2 regions of the Kribbella sp. CA-294648 genome follow, and region 2 is predicted to be linked to the other one. Evidence: predicted binding sites of a transcription regulator. Region 2 holds the regulator's gene; the other holds the start of a gene.
What was found. The regulator HrcA, encoded in region 2, represses chaperone genes, less so after heat shock. The targets are predictions, from matches to a motif close to TTGGCACTCGNNNNNNNCGAGTGCCAA.
Positions count from the first base shown of each region.

Region 1: a site for HrcA is predicted at 1,683-1,709, ahead of groL (chaperonin GroEL). Genes of this name have one in related genera too.

Region 1 is NZ_CP191981.1:7,504,401-7,507,800, reverse strand. Features, by position in the region: gene ACQPYM_RS35735 (M48 family metalloprotease) at 1-138, opposite strand, end outside; gene ACQPYM_RS35730 (PspC domain-containing protein) at 264-593, opposite strand; gene ACQPYM_RS35725 (MmcQ/YjbR family DNA-binding protein) at 746-1,081, shown strand; gene ACQPYM_RS35720 (GNAT family N-acetyltransferase) at 1,084-1,653, opposite strand; gene groL (chaperonin GroEL) at 1,890-3,400, shown strand, end outside.
Region 2 is NZ_CP191981.1:3,117,053-3,120,452, forward strand. Features, by position in the region: gene ACQPYM_RS15025 (ThuA domain-containing protein) at 1-236, shown strand, start outside; gene ACQPYM_RS15030 (Gfo/Idh/MocA family protein) at 233-1,336, shown strand; gene hrcA (heat-inducible transcriptional repressor HrcA) at 1,458-2,477, shown strand; gene dnaJ (molecular chaperone DnaJ) at 2,539-3,400, shown strand, end outside.

The DNA.
Region 1 (3,400 bases), 4.4 Mb from region 2:
CCAGGCGGGCGCCTTGTCGGTGGGGCCGGTCGGGTCCACGTTCCAGTCGCACCTGTCGCACCAGGTGACGTACAAGGGGTCCGCGGGGAGCTGATGGGCGCACTGTGGGCAACGGGTCGCGCCCTGGTCGGTCTGCACTTCAGGAGTGTGACAGGACCAGGGCGCCGGCGGGAGTGTCAGGTGCGCGGTCGGCACGGCAGCAAGGGTGGGGGCGCCGGTGGCCTATCTGTGGCGCTCTCAGCTTGCTGCCGTGCGTCCGGCCGTCACGCCGCCGGCGGCTTGTCGTCGTAGATGCGGGCGGCGATGTCGGATTCGGGGGTGGGCTGCTGCTGCGCGTGGGGGTTCTGGTGGGCTGACTGCCAGACGGCCTTGCCGTCGGCTTCCGGCATCACGATCCAGGCCACGACGTACCCGATGAGCGCGGTACCGCCGGTGATCAGGGTGAGCCCCACGATGGCCAGCCGGACCAGGGTGGCGTCGATGTTGAAGTACTCCGCCAGGCCGCCGGACACACCGGAGAGCATCCGCTGGTTACGCGAGCGGCGAAGCGACTTGCCGGACAGGTTCGAGAACGGTGCGTTGGAGTTCGTCATGTCACCTACTCTGCCCGCCGGCCCCCTCCCACCACATCGGGATCGGTACCGACCCGACCCTGGTCCCACCCCTGACCCCGCTCAGCCACCCACGCAGGCGCCCCTGACGACTTTCGTCGGTTTCTGTCGGTGGGCGGTCGTACCGTCGGGGGATGAATGCTGAGGCGGTGACGAAGTTGCTGCTCGACCTGCCGGGGGTGGAGGAGCACGTGGGGTGGGCCGGGCAGCCGGCGTTCAAGGTGCGGAAGAAGGGTTTCGTCTACCTGTCGGCCGACGAGACCTCGGTGATGCTGAAGGCGCTGCGGGAGGAACAGGAGGCCCTGGTTGCGGAGAACCCAGAGGTCTACTCGCCGTCCTGGGCCTCCGGCCGCTTCGCCTGGCTGGAGGTCGACCTCGCCGCGGCCGACGAGGAGGAGCTAGCGGAACTACTGACCGAAGCCTGGCGCCTGAGCGCCCCCAAGACCTTGATCGCCCAGCACGAAGGGTGATCTCAGTGAAGCGACTTGGAAACGAGCACCCAGCGCGGTGACGTGCGGCTGAGTTCTTTGAAGTCGGCGTCGAGGTAGACCGACAGGGGGCCGCGGTAGAGGTCGGCGGCGGAGAGCTTGCCCGCTTGGGCTGTGTCTACCGCGCAGGCCTCCAGTACTGCGGCGCCCTGCGACCGGGCGAAGTCGATGGCGCCGGTCAGCAACTCGCCGGCCATGCCCTGACGCCGGTGCCCGACCGGTACGACGAAGCAGGTGACGGCCCAGGCATCGGGGTCGCCGCCGCGCCAGTTGGGTGAGGCCTCCACCCGGGGATAGGCCGAGCGGGGAGCGACGGCGCACCAGCCGACCGGCGTACCGGAGTCGGTGTCGGTGGCGATGACGCCTGGTGGGAGGTCGGAGGCGACCTGGGAGTGGAGGGCGTCGCGGTGGGAGGCCGGTGAGGCGTCGGACCACTGCTTGCCGCGAAGGCGGAAGTACTGGCAGAAGCAGCGGGACGGGTCTCCCCGCTCGCCCATCACGGTCAGCACATCGGGCCAGCGGTCCGGGGTGGCCGGGGTCACATCCAAAGGCACCGCACCACGGTACTGCGGGCAATGGCCGGCTTGCACTCGCTTGGGTCGAGTGCTAATACTTGGTTAGCACTCAATGGGCGAGAGTGATAACTGCTCGCGCCCTGGAGCGTGACCATAGACGGCCTCGATGAGGTGCCGGAGGTGGGGCGGGACGTGACCGCCGTACCGAAAGCATCGTCCGTCGCGGGCATCCGGCCGGCTGAACCAAAAACTCGACGCGGGAGGACTCGCGGAGAATGCCCAAGCTGATTGCTTTCAATGAAGAGGCGCGCCGCGGCCTCGAGCGGGGTATGAACACCCTCGCCGACGCCGTAAAGGTGACGCTTGGCCCGAAGGGCCGCAACGTCGTGCTGGAGAAGAAGTGGGGCGCCCCCACGATCACCAACGACGGTGTTTCGATCGCCAAGGAGATCGAGCTCGAGGACCCGTACGAGAAGATCGGGGCCGAGCTCGTCAAGGAAGTTGCCAAGAAGACGGATGACGTCGCCGGCGACGGCACCACCACGGCGACCGTGCTGGCCCAGGCGCTCGTGCGCGAGGGTCTGCGCAACGTCGCCGCCGGCGCCAACCCGATGGGCCTGAAGAAGGGCATCGAGAAGGCTGTCGAGGCTGTCAGCGAGCAGCTGCTGGCCCAGGCGAAGGACGTCGAGACCCGGGAGCAGATCGCTTCCACCGCCTCGATCTCCGCCGCCGACACCCAGGTCGGCCAGATCATCGCCGAGGCGATGGACAAGGTCGGCAAGGAAGGTGTCATCACCGTCGAGGAGAGCAACACCTTCGGTCTCGAGCTCGAGCTCACCGAGGGCATGCGCTTCGACAAGGGCTACATCTCGCCGTACTTCGTGACCGACACCGAGCGGATGGAAGCGGTCCTCGAAGACCCGTACATCCTCGTGGTGAACAGCAAGATCTCGAGCATCAAGGACCTGGTCCCGGTGCTGGAGAAGGTCATGCAGACCGGCAAGCCGCTGGCGATCATCGCCGAGGACCTCGAGGGTGAGGCGCTGGCCACCCTGGTCGTCAACAAGATCAAGGGCACCTTCAAGTGCGTCGCCGTCAAGGCGCCGGGCTTCGGTGACCGCCGCAAGGCCATGCTGGTCGACATCGCCGTGCTGACCGGCGGTGAGGTCATCTCCGAGGAGGTCGGCCTCAAGCTCGACACCGTGGACCTGGAGCTGCTCGGCCAGGCCCGCAAGGTCGTCGTCACCAAGGACGAGACGACCATCGTCGAGGGTTCCGGCGACGCCGACCAGATCTCCGGCCGGGTGAACCAGATCCGCGCCGAGATCGAGAAGTCGGACTCCGACTACGACCGCGAGAAGCTGCAGGAGCGGCTGGCCAAGCTGGCCGGTGGCGTTGCGGTGATCAAGGTCGGCGCGGCCACCGAGGTCGAGCTGAAGGAGCGCAAGCACCGCATCGAGGACGCCGTTCGCAACGCGAAGGCGGCCGTCGAAGAGGGCATCGTCGCCGGTGGCGGCGTGGCGCTGCTGCAGGCGTCGGTGGTGGCGTTCGAGAAGCTGGAGCTCGAGGGTGACGAGGCCACCGGTGCCGCCATCGTGCGGTCCGCGGTCGAGGCGCCGTTGAAGCAGATCGCCGTGAACGCCGGCCTCGAGGGTGGCGTCGTGGTGGAGAAGGTTCGCAACCTCGAGCCGGGCTGGGGCCTCAACGCCGCCACCGGTGAGTACGTGGACCTGATCGCCACCGGCATCATCGACCCGGCGAAGGTCACCCGCTCGGCGCTGCAGAA
Region 2 (3,400 bases):
ACACCGAGCAGTACTACGTGCACGCCGACCCGTCCAACAACGTCCTCGCCACCACCACCTTCAAGACCGACCCGGACTTCCCGTGGATCGAGGGCGCGACGATGCCGGCCGTCTGGACCCGCACCTGGGGTGAGGGCAAGGTCTTCGTCTGTACGCCGGGCCACAGCCTGGCCGACCTCAACACGCCCGAGGTCCGCACCATCATCGAGCGCGGCCTGCTGTGGGCGAGCAAGTGACCGGCCCAGTGACCGGCATCGGCATCGTCGGGACAGGTGTCATCAGCGGCGCCTACCTCGAACACCTCGCCAAGCTCCCCGGCGTCGACGTCGTCGCTGTAGCGGACCTAGACCTCTCCAGAGCACAGGCGATCGCCGACCAGAACCCAGGCATCCGCGCCTCGACCCCCGAGGACCTGTACTCCGATCCCGAGGTCGACATCGTCCTCAACCTGACCATCCCCGCTGCGCACGCACCGGTCCACCAGGCAGCCCTCCAGGCCGGCAAGCACGTGTACGGCGAGAAGCCGCTGGCCGTCGACCGTGCCGAGGCGGAGCCGCTCCTGAAGCTCGCTGCGGCCAACAACCTCCGCATCGGCTGCGCCCCCGACACAGTGCTCGGCACCGGCACCCAGACTGCACGGGCTGCGCTGGACCGCGGCGACATCGGCGTACCGACTGCTGCGACCGCCTCGTTCGTCGCGCCCGGGCATGAGCTGTGGCACCCGGCTCCGGAGTTCTACTACCAGCCGGGTGGCGGCCCGCTGCTCGACATGGGCCCGTACTACGTCACGAGCCTCGTCACGCTCCTCGGCCCAGTACGCCGGGTCACTGCGAGAGCAGGTCGCTCGCAGGAGCAGCGCAAGGTCCACACCGGCCCGCGGGCGGGGCAGACCTTCGCAGTCGAGGTGCCGACGCACGTGACCGGCGTACTGGAGCACGAGTCGGGTGCGCTCACCACTGTGCTGATGAGCTTCGACGTGTGGGCTTCGCGGCAGCCGCGGATCGAGATTCACGGCACCGAAGGCAGCCTCTCCGTCCCGGACCCGAACAACTTCGACGGCAAGGTGGAGATCGCCACCGCCACCAACCGTGACTGGACGGAACTGCCGGTAGCCGGTGGGTACGCCGGTGCCGGGCGCGGGGTCGGTGTGGCCGACATGGCTCGCGCACTGCGCACCAACGAGCCGCACCGGGCCAGTGGAGCACTGGCGTACCACGTGCTCGACGTACTGGAGTCGGTGCTCGAGTCGGCGGCGCAGGACCAGTCCGTGGACGTCGCGAGCACGGTCGAGCGGCCGGCCGCCGTACCGTTGGGAGCGTCGCCCGACACGGCCTGACCGGTGCTGAGATCTGTCCCACGCCGCTCGATTGGTCCGGCTGTCGCTACGGCTCGGTAGACTGGCACTCGAAACTCAGGAGTGCCAACCGGCGACGGCCGATGTGGAGAGGGTGGTGCGCGTGCTGGACGAACGCAAACTGGACGTGCTCCGGGCCATCGTCGAGGACTACGTCGCCACGCACGAGCCGGTCGGGTCGAAGACCCTGGTCGACCGGCACAACCTGGGCGTCTCCCCGGCGACGGTCCGCAACGACATGGCCGCGCTGGAGGAGGAGGGGTACATCACCCAGCCGCACACCAGCGCCGGCCGGATCCCGACCGACGCGGGCTACCGGCTGTTCGTGGACAAGTTGAGCACGGTCAAGACGCTGTCGCAGGCCGAGAAGCGGGCGATCTCGTCGTTCCTGGCCGGTGCGGTCGACCTCGACGACGTCGTCCGGCGTACCGTCCGGCTGCTCGCGCAGATCACCCGGCAGGTCGCCATCGTGCAGTACCCGACGCTGACCAGGTCGAGCGTGCGGCACGTCGAGGTGGTCACGATGACTCCGCGGCGGCTGCTGCTGGTGCTGATCACCAGCGCCGGCCGGGTCGAGCAGCGGATCGTGGAGAGCCAGGAGGATGTCGAAGAGCAACTCATCGCCGACCTGCGGTCCCGGCTGAACACGGCACTGACCGGCAAGCGCCTGACCGACGCGGCGACCGCGCTGGCCAGCGTCGCCGACAGTTTCGCGCCGACGGACCGGCCGCTGGTGGCCACCATCGTCTCGACGCTGCTGGAGGCCTTCACCGACGAGGGTGAGCAGCGCATCGCGGTCGGCGGCGCGGCCAACCTGACCCGCTACGGCGACGACTTCGAGCGCAACGTGAAGCCGGTGCTGGAGGCGCTCGAGGAGCACGTGATCCTGCTCAAGCTGCTCGGCGAGGCAACCCATCCGCAGACCCTGACGGTCCGGATCGGGCACGAGAACCCGTACGAGGAACTGGCCACCACGTCGGTGGTCGCGACCGGGTACGGGTCGAAGTCGGAGGCGCTGGCCACTCTCGGCATCGTCGGCCCGACCTACATGGACTATCCGAGCACGATGGGCGCTGTCCGCGCCGTCGCGCGCTACGTCAGCCAGATCCTGGCCGACTCGTGAGCATCCATCAAACAACGCACCAAAGAACGCACCGAACGCTGCCTACCAAGTGGTCTGGAGTATGAGCACCGATTACTACGCCGTCCTGGGCGTCAGCCGCGACGCGACACCGGACGAGATCAAGAAGGCCTACCGCAAGCTGGCTCGCCAGTACCACCCGGACGTGAACGACTCCGAGGACGCGCACCACAAGTTCCAGGAGATCGGCCGCGCGTTCCAGGTGCTGAGCGATCCGCAGAAGAAGCAGGTCCACGATCTCGGCGGTGACCCGTTCGCGAGCGGGCCCGGGGGTGCCGGCGCCGGCTTCGGCCAGGCGTTCACCTTCACCGACATCATGGACGCCTTCTTCGGCCAGACCGGCGGGGCGACCCGCGGCCCACGGCCGCGGACCCGGCGCGGCCAGGACGCGCTGATCCCGCTCCGGATCGACCTGGCGGAGGCGGCCTTCGGGACCACCCGCGAGCTGAAGGTCGACACCGCGGTGCTCTGCCCGACCTGTTCGGGCTCGGGCGCGCAGACCGGCTCCGAGCCGGTCACCTGCGAGATCTGCCACGGCCGGGGCGAGGTCACCCACACCCAGCGCTCGTTCCTCGGCGAGGTCCGGACGATGCGGCCGTGCCCGAACTGCCGCGGCTTCGGCACCACCATCCCGAACCCGTGTGGCGAGTGCGCCGGCGACGGCCGGGTCCGCTCCCGGCGGACCGTCACGGTCAAGATCCCCGGCGGTGTCGACAGCGGCACCCGCGTGCAACTGTCCGGCCAGGGCGAGGTCGGCCCCGGCGGCGGTCCGGCCGGTGACCTGTACGTCGAGATCGAGGTCGAGCCGCACGAGATCTTCACCCGCAGCGGCGACGACCTGCACTGCACGGTGACCCTGCCGATGACGGCCGCGGCGCTGGGTACGACGATCGACCTGCCGACCC